One region of the Cecembia calidifontis genome, then DNA from elsewhere that is predicted to be linked to it. Evidence: riboswitches for the same ligand, from Rfam matches in the RefSeq annotation. Region 1 holds a riboswitch; the other holds the start of a gene.
What was found. Region 1 has a riboswitch for thiamine pyrophosphate ahead of thiM (hydroxyethylthiazole kinase). Riboswitches for the same ligand answer to the same signal wherever they lie in the genome.
Positions count from the first base shown of each region.

Region 2: another riboswitch for thiamine pyrophosphate. It lies ahead of BC751_RS06165 (TonB-dependent receptor); the one in region 1 lies ahead of thiM (hydroxyethylthiazole kinase).

Region 1 is NZ_SGXG01000001.1:2,011,903-2,016,390, reverse strand. It holds gene BC751_RS08840 (MBL fold metallo-hydrolase RNA specificity domain-containing protein) at 1-7, shown strand, start outside; gene BC751_RS22045 (hypothetical protein) at 24-533, shown strand; gene BC751_RS08835 (S8 family serine peptidase) at 544-1,665, shown strand; TPP riboswitch at 1,745-1,835, shown strand; gene thiM (hydroxyethylthiazole kinase) at 1,911-2,702, shown strand; gene thiE (thiamine phosphate synthase) at 2,699-3,352, shown strand; gene thiD (bifunctional hydroxymethylpyrimidine kinase/phosphomethylpyrimidine kinase) at 3,346-4,176, shown strand; gene tenA (thiaminase II) at 4,163-4,488, shown strand, end outside.
Region 2 is NZ_SGXG01000001.1:1,421,245-1,425,732, reverse strand. It holds gene BC751_RS06165 (TonB-dependent receptor) at 1-2,176, opposite strand, end outside; TPP riboswitch at 2,341-2,437, opposite strand; gene BC751_RS06160 (fatty acid desaturase family protein) at 2,694-3,758, opposite strand; gene BC751_RS06155 (AAA family ATPase) at 3,932-4,456, opposite strand; gene pnuC (nicotinamide riboside transporter PnuC) at 4,449-4,488, opposite strand, start outside.

The DNA of each region.
Region 1 (4,488 bases):
AATTTAATTGAAAATAACCTAACATGATTACCAAATTGAACAAAACCCTATGGGTATCCATGCTTCCCCTTGCCATGCTGGCAATTGGATGTACTGGCATAAAATCCACCACAAAACTCCTTTCAGGACCCGATACCTTTGTAGCCAAAAATGGAGAAATCGGAGAATACCAAATGTTGAACTGGCAACACCTTGACCTGCTCAAAGATACCATCCCAGGTATGAGTGTTGATAGGGCCTACAAGGAACTTATCAGGAAAAAGAAAGGGAACCCTGTAACGGTTGCAGTTCTGGATGCAGGAATTGACCTGTTACACGAAGACCTTGCTTCTGTGCTCTGGATCAATGCCAAGGAAATAGCAGGAAATGGCCAGGATAATGACGGAAATGGATTCATCGATGACATCCATGGCTATAACTTCCTTGGTAATTCCTACCATGAAAGACTTGAATTTACCAGAATATTGAGCTTGGGTCTTGGGGATGAAAAACTTCGGGAAAAGGCCCGGAAAAAAATTCGAGGAAGAAGCTGAAGAAAGTTTAATGAACTTGGCCCAAATTCAAGAGCTCAAAACCACCATTTCCTTTGCTGACTTTACCGCACAGCAATTGTTGGGCAAGCCAGCATATGAGCCTGAAGATTTATGGACAATAAAATCAGATAACGAAGAAACCCAGGAAGTATTGGGATTTTTAAGCAGCATTCTGGCCATGTCAGGAAGTTTGGATGCTATCATGGAAGATTTGGATGAGGCTGAAAAATACTACGGGACAAAAGCAAATTACCACCTGAACATGGAATTTGATGGAAGAAAACCGGTTGGTGACAACCCTTATGACCTCAATGATTTCCAGTATGGCAATGGCAACCCAAATATCCTTGTAAAAGATGAGAGTCACGGGACCCATGTGGCAGGAATCATTGGGGCCGACAGAAACAACGGGATAGGTATCAGAGGGGTTGCCAACAATGTTTCCATCATGAGCATCAGAGCAGTACCGGATGGAGATGAGTATGACAAGGATATTGCTTTAGGCATCAGGTATGCGGTGGACAACGGTGCCAGAATCATCAATGCCAGTTTTGGAAAGGCCTTTTCTCCTAATGCTGAATGGGTCTATGAGGCGCTCGAATACGCCGCCTCCAAAGATGTCCTTTTCGTGCATGCTGCAGGAAATGATGGCTTAGACCTGGATGACCCTGACAACCCCAATTTCCCTAATGACCACAAGTTTCAAAACGGGCAGGAATTCGTTAACAATGTGATTACTGTAGGTGCCCTTGGCAGTCAATATGGGCCGTACATGGTTGCCCCTTTCTCCAACTATGGCGCAAAAAATGTGGATGTCTTTGCCCCTGGGGCACAGATTAACTCCACCATGCCAGGCAATGAGTACGAGTTCCAAAGTGGAACCTCAATGGCTGCCCCTGCGGTAGCGGGCGTTGCTGCCCTCATCTGGACTTATTATCCCAAATTGACGGCTGCCCAAGTGAAAAAAATCATCATGGAATCAGGTTTGGAAGTTCCTGTACAGGTGATATTGAGAAGCAACCCCTCCCAACCACTTACTTTGCAGGAAATTTCAAAATCTGGTAAAATCGTCAACGCCTACAATGCACTTATCTTGGCCAGGCAAGTGGCCAAAGGGAAAGTGAAACTGTAATTAGAAAAAGACCAAATGAATGGTTCATGTTTTTGAAAACATGAACCATTTTTGTTTTATTCCGTGTATAATTAAGAAATAGAAACTTTAGGGGTGCCGACAAGGCTGAGATCAAACCCTTCGAACCTGATACGGGTCATACCGGCGAAGGAAAAAGTTAATTCCAAAGAGAGGCATAACCTGCTTGCTCTACTTTTTCCTGCTCCTACAGTTTCAACCCACTGTTTAACTGAAAAGAGAAAAATATGGAGCAGATCAGCGCATTATTAACCCGTTTAAAAACCCAATCCCCGCTTGTACAAAGTATTACCAACTATGTGGTGATGAACAACACAGCCAATGCACTATTGGCAGCAGGTGCATCTCCCATCATGGCACATGCCCAGCCTGAAGTCAAAGACATGGTCAATATTGTAGGTGCTTTGGTGGTCAATATTGGCACCCTCGATGAATATTGGTCAGAAAGTATGCTCCAAGCAGCAGCGCATGCCTATACTATCCAAAAACCTTGGTTACTTGATCCCGTAGGTGCTGGTGCGACTCCTTATAGAAATGAACTTTTGAGCAAATTGCTGCAATTCCAACCCAGTGTCATCAGGGGCAATGCTTCTGAAATCATGTCTTTAGCAAGCGTTAATATAAAAAGCAAAGGGGTAGACAGCACCAATTCTTCTGATGAGGCATTGGAGGCAGGCACGCAGCTATCCAAACAAACCGGTGCGGTAGTAGTGATTTCAGGAGAAGTTGACTATATCATTGACAGGGAACGGATAGCAAAAGTGAAAAATGGCAATGCTATCATGTCCAAAGTTACGGGATTGGGCTGTACAGCTTCTGCTTTGACTGGTGCCATGATAGCCATTGAAAAAGATCGCTTCCTGGCAAGTACTGCCGCCATGGCGCTTATGGGAGTCGCTGGTGATATTGCTGCCGAAAAAGCTAACGGTCCAGGAACCTTACAACTTCATTTCTATGATGCCCTATATAATCTTAAATCCGAGGAGTTTGAAGAAAGAATGATCGTAAGCTACCCATGAAGCCAACAATTTTCCCTTATAAGCTCTATTTGGTAACAGATGAAGCGCTATGCCTTGGCAGGGACTTTTTCTGGGTGGTAGAAGAAGCACTCAAAGGAGGAGTGGACATAGTCCAAATCCGGGAAAAATCCCTGTCCTTGGAAGATTTCGTAAGGAAAGCAGAGCAACTAAAAGCCATTTGTGAAAAGTACCATGTCCCCTTAATCATCAACGACTCGGTGGAAGTGGCAAAAATCATAGATGCGGAAGGGCTTCATGTGGGACAGGAAGACACCAACATCATGGAAGCCAAAACGATCCTGGGATCTGGTAAAACCTTGGGACTGTCATTGGAAAACATGGGAGATTTACGAAAACCATTTAGTGAAGAGGCCTGGTATTATGGGGTGAGCCCCATCTATGCTACTCCAACCAAAATGGACACCAAAAGTGAATGGGGATTGAAAGGATTGGCCCATTTAAGAAAGGCCACCGATAAGCCTCTGGTTGCCATAGGAAGGGTGAAAATAGAGAATGCCGCCAGCATCATTAGCCATGGGGCTGATTGTCTGGCCGTGGTCTCAGGGATTTGCAGTGCCCCAAGCCCAGCCCATGCCGCTGAAGCCTTTAGAAAAAAAATTGAAGAAGGATCAAATCATCAATTATGGTAAAAAAATACATCCCAGTCCTAAGCATTGCAGGTTCAGACAGTGGTGGAGGGGCTGGCATTCAAGCAGATCTCAAAACTTTTGCTGCGCTTGGCTGCTATGGCATGACAGTCATAACCGCCACCACCGCACAGAACACCCAAGGCGTCAGGGACATTTTCCCCATCCCTCCCAGGCATATTGAAGCACAATTAATGGCAGTCCTGGAAGACATCCCACCCAAAGCCATAAAAATAGGCATGGTCAATCAACCTGAGGTGGTGGAAGTTCTCACCAGCACTTTAAAAAACTTTCCCCAAATCCCTATAGTTTTTGATCCTGTCATGGTTGCCACTTCCGGAGATCGTTTAATTGCAGAAGGCACCGTAGCACTTTTAAAAGAAAAGCTCTTCCCATTGGCAACTTTGATCACTCCCAACTTGGATGAGGCTGCTATGCTGACGGGGTATGAGGTGGATTCGGTGAATAAAATGCACCAAGCAGGAAAAGATCTCCTGAACATGCAATGCCAAGCTGTCCTGATAAAAGGAGGACACCTGAACACGCCGGTTATTCAAGACATTCTTTTCCAAAAAGAAATGCCTGAACAATCTTACGAAAGCACCTACATCAAAACCAAGAATTTACACGGGACCGGCTGTACCCTTTCTTCTGCGATAGCAGCAGTATTGGCCAAAGGAAACCCGCTTCCAAAAGCGGTTGAAATGGCTAAGAACTATGTCAACGGGGCCCTGGAATCAGGCAAAGACGTAAATACCGGCCAAGGAAATGGCCCCCTGAATCATTTTTATAACCCTCAAAAACAGATCATCTATGAAATGGACTGAAAAAGCCTGGGAGCAAATATCTCCAATTTATAATAAAATACTGGAAATGCCCTTTAACCAAGAATTGCTGAATGGTACACTCCCAGTAGAGAAGTTCAAGTTCTACATGGCACAAGATGCCTATTATTTGGGTGAATTTGGCAAAGCCCTAAGTACCATTTCCGGTCGGATGGATAAAATGGAGCACGTGCTGGACTTTTCCCAATTTGCGGCAGGGGCTATTGTGGTTGAAAGGGCTTTGCATGAAGGCTATTTCAAAACGCTGGGCATCCCTGATACCATTGAACCTAGCCCAAGCTGCCTGCTTTATAC
Region 2 (4,488 bases), 590 kb from region 1:
CGGATGTCCAAAAAGCATTCAGGGAACGGGCTTCATTTTGGGTATTGTCCAAAAACTGCCTGCCCACATACTTATTGAGCAAAGAAATTTCCAGGTTTTTGACAGGCTTATAATCCAAAATGGCGGCACCCACCACATTGGGTGAGAAAGCGATATCGGTATTTTGGTGTACGATCACTTCCTGTCTAAACTCAGCGGTGGAATAATCATCCAGGTATTCCAAAAATTCAGCAATCTTATTGCGGCTGAGTGCAAGATTACCCCCGATGGTAAATTTCTCAGTCAATCTATAAGCACCATCCAACTCAATACCCAAGCGGTAAGAGTCATCTACATTGTCCCTAACATAAGCTCCCACGTCATTCAGTTGACCTGTCAACACCAACTGATCTCTGTACTTCATGTAGTAAATGTTGGCATTATAGGAGAAATTGGCCGATTGCCTTTTAAATCCTGCTTCAATATTCTGCAGGTTTTCATGCTTGGGGGCCCGCTCGATAATAGGAGAATCGGTAAAATCCCTTCTTACAGGCTCTCTATTGGCCACCGCATAAGAGGCATACCACTGCTTTCCTTCAGCAACTTGATAAGTAAATCCGAATTTTGGATTGAAAAAGGCAAATTTCACCTGACCTGTCACATCTCTCAGGTCATTGTTGATCCCATCAAAACGGTAATCGATCCATCTGCCCTGAAGGTCGCCATATGCAAACAGCCTATCCGTCAATTGGTAGGTAGCCTTTGCGTAAATGTTAGCATCATCTTTGACTGCCACATTATCATAGTACCTGTCCCTGATATTGGTATTTCCGGCAAACTGCATCCAAATGATCTCCCCAAAATGGTCACCGTCATATCGGTTGATTCCTCCCCCTAATACTGCATCCAATCTGCCATCATCAGAAATATAATTCATGGAAAATACCCCTCCATAGAAATCATTGTCCAACCACCTTCTGCGGATGATATCCATGCGGGAAATGGAAGTTTCTCCTACCACTACCGGAGGAAGGCCGTATCTGTTCAGCCTGTCATTTGGCCTGAATTGCTCAAAAAATCCCCTTCCATAGGTATAGTGTAAGGCTGCATTGGCTTTCCAGTTTTTACCAAAAGTTCCTGTATAGATCAACTGATAGTGATCCTGCTTGTAATCATCGACCTGATTGTCGTAGGTATATGGATTGAAAGTCCTGTTGGTGGCCAAGAGGTTTTCGGGAACCCCTTCCCAGGCTTGATAAGTGACTTCTGCCCCGGCAAAAACATTCAGTTTTACCACATGCTTTTCCCCATAATACCCTCCGGAAAGGAAATAAGACCTTAGGTCAGAAGAAGCCCGGTCGATATAACCATCCGAGGCAATTCGCGACAGCCTTCCATCAAATGCCCAGCGATTATTAATCAGTCCGGTACCTACTTTCACCATATGCCTTCTGGTATTGAATGAACCGAAGGAATTATCAATTTCCGCATAGGCTTCATCTTGTCTGGTGTCTGTCTGGATATTTAAACTTGCCCCGAAAGTAGCTGCACCATTAGTGGAAGTCCCCACACCTCTTTGGATCTGGATATTGTCCACAGAAGAGGCAAAATCCGGCATATTGACCCAAAAAACACCATGGGACTCTGCATCATTAAGAGGAATACCGTTGACAGTCACGTTGATCCTGGTCTGATCTGATCCCCGGATCCTTAAACCCGTATATCCTACCCCAGCACCGGCATCTGAGAACGAGACCACAGAAGGGGTGAAATTCAGGAGTATGGGGATGTCCTGACCAAGATTAAGTCTTGAAATATCCCGTTTGCTCACTTTGGAAAAGGTGGTAGGTGTGAGATCTGTAGCCCTCGTGGCATAGACGATAAATTCCTCTGTCAGTAATGCACTAGGAGTTAGGAAAATCTCTAAAACCAGGTCTGTTGGAACAGACACTTCCTTCACCTGACTTTCATAACCCAGGTAACTTACCCTCAGGGTATAAGTACCTGAAGGAATGTTCCTGATCTGGAAATTACCGGAAAGATCAGAGGTGGACCCTCTGCCTGTTCCCACCAAGATCACATTGGCACCGACCAATTCTTCACCTGTGGCACTCTTCACCACACCTCTCAAATTAGATTGGGCATAGGTAGCCCATACCATCAGCCAAAAGGCCAATAAAAACAGTGATTTTTTCATAAATGCTTGACATTTCACCGCTTTGCGGTTTTTTGGTTAAACATCAGAAAACCTAGGGGCGATTCTCTGTTTTTTGTTTACCCATTTCCGAAACCAAGATATTTTTGGATTGCATGCACGAACCAAAGCCTTGTCTTTGGTGACTCTGAGTCAAAATATATTGGTAATCGGTTTACTCATTTCCCTTCGCCGGCACTACCCGGATCAGGTATTGTGGGTATGATCTCAGCCCGTTGTATTAAGGCACCCCTCATGATCTGAGTGCGAAGGTAGATAGAGCATTTGTAAAAAGCAAGGGCTGAAGGCAGGATAGGAAAATTAAAGGGATTTTAAAAGTCGAAAGGGGGATTTCGGAATTTGATTAAGCCAAGGGTCATTGAAAAACCCAGAAATGGATATAATCCCTTTTGGGTAATGGCCCCGGGTACAACAACCTTAGGTTAAAAAAAAGCAAGACAGCTACGCTGAATTGCCCTATTCTTTTCAAATGGAGTTTTTTATCAGATGAACAGTAATCCTATTCCCTTCCCAAATGCTTCAAGTGGTTGACATGGGAGGCAAGGGCCACTCTCATTTTTGGATGTTCGATATATGGAATCCCATATTCCCTACAAGTCTCCTTGATGATCTGGGAAATCGCCGGATAATGGATATGCGAAATATTGGGAAACAGATGGTGTTCAATCTGGAAATTCAGACCACCGATAAGCCAGGATAAGACCTTATTCTTAGTGGCAAAGTTTGCGGTAGTCTTCAACTGATGGACTGCCCAATCATCTTCCAACTTATTGGTCGCCTTATCAGGGACAGGAAATGAGGTCTCTTCCAGGACATGGGCCAATTGGAATACCACACTCATGATAATGCCGGTGGCCAATCCATATACAAGAAATCCGATCAGCCAGGGCATAAACCCAAGCATATAAACGGGAAGTACAATGAACAAGAATAGATGTTCTACTTTGAACCCCCAAAAAGACACATGTTCCTTCAAGTCCATTTTTTTGATTGGTGTTTCTGCCACCTTTTTGGTTACATACTTCTTATAATCCGTGAAAAACACCCAATAGAAATACAGAATGGAGTAAATGAAAATGAAGTAACGATGCTGAAAGCGATGAATTTTGTACCGCTTCTGATTGGGGCCCAATCTCAGGAATGCACCTGCATTGAGGTCATCATCATGATCATCCACATTGGTGAAGGAATGGTGTGCCACATTGTGTTTGGTTTTCCACATGTACACATTGGCTCCCAAGAAATTGATGGAAATTCCGGCCAGTTCATTGACCCATCCTTTTCGGCTGAAACTCCCATGCGCTCCATCATGCATGACATTGAAACCTATCCCTGCAGTAAGTGCCCCAAGGATGATGGATTCCAAGATGGCAAATGGCCAGAAAGGAGTAAAGAAAACCAAGTGAACATAAATCCCAATGAAGGCCAAAACCATCACGATGGCCTTGAAATAGAGGGAGGAATTTCCGGTTGTTTTAAGATTTTTTTCTGAGAAATAATTTTTGATTCTACCTTTCAGGTCTTCATGAAAGGAGGATGCGGCTTGAAATCTAGGCGGACGCATTTACTGAATTGAATGTGATAATTAATTTAAAAGGAATGAAAAACAAACAGGGTGATCGTCCGACATTCTTCATATAAAGGTAATGGAAATAAATGAGGAATTTTAACATGTCTTAAAATTGCCCGGTCAAAATGCGACAATTTAACATCTTTTACCAAAACTCCTCCACCAATTTATAATTTCAGATGTTTGCGGATAGTTTTCACGGACTTTTGGATCCTTTCTGGCTCCGTTCCTGAAATGATTTCAAAAGGAACCCCTGTTTGAGAGATAAGATTTCGGTACAACTCAAAAAAATACTGTCTCATTTCGGGCTCCGGATGCTCCCGCTGTGGATCTTCCTGCCAAGGAATATCAATGTCTGTCAATAAATAGACATCGTATTTCCTAAGTTGAATCTGCTCAGATATCCAATCATGCACCTTTCCGAACCTGTGCTCTGACCATACCTTGATCACATGGAGGTCTGTATCACAGATCAGAAGCTGATCTGCTTTTTGGGCATGTAAATCTTCCCATTCCAATTGCCCTTTGGCGATTACCAACATGTCGTCATAATCATAGGGCCTGTCCAGTTTCTCAATGTAAGTTCTGGCATATTCAGGAACCCAAGGGGCTGAAAAATGCGCTGCCAAAGCTTGGCTCAAAGTACTTTTCCCAGTAGATTCAGGACCTATAACAACCACCTTTTTACGCATATACCTCCTGTTTTACTCTGGCTGTCCTGATC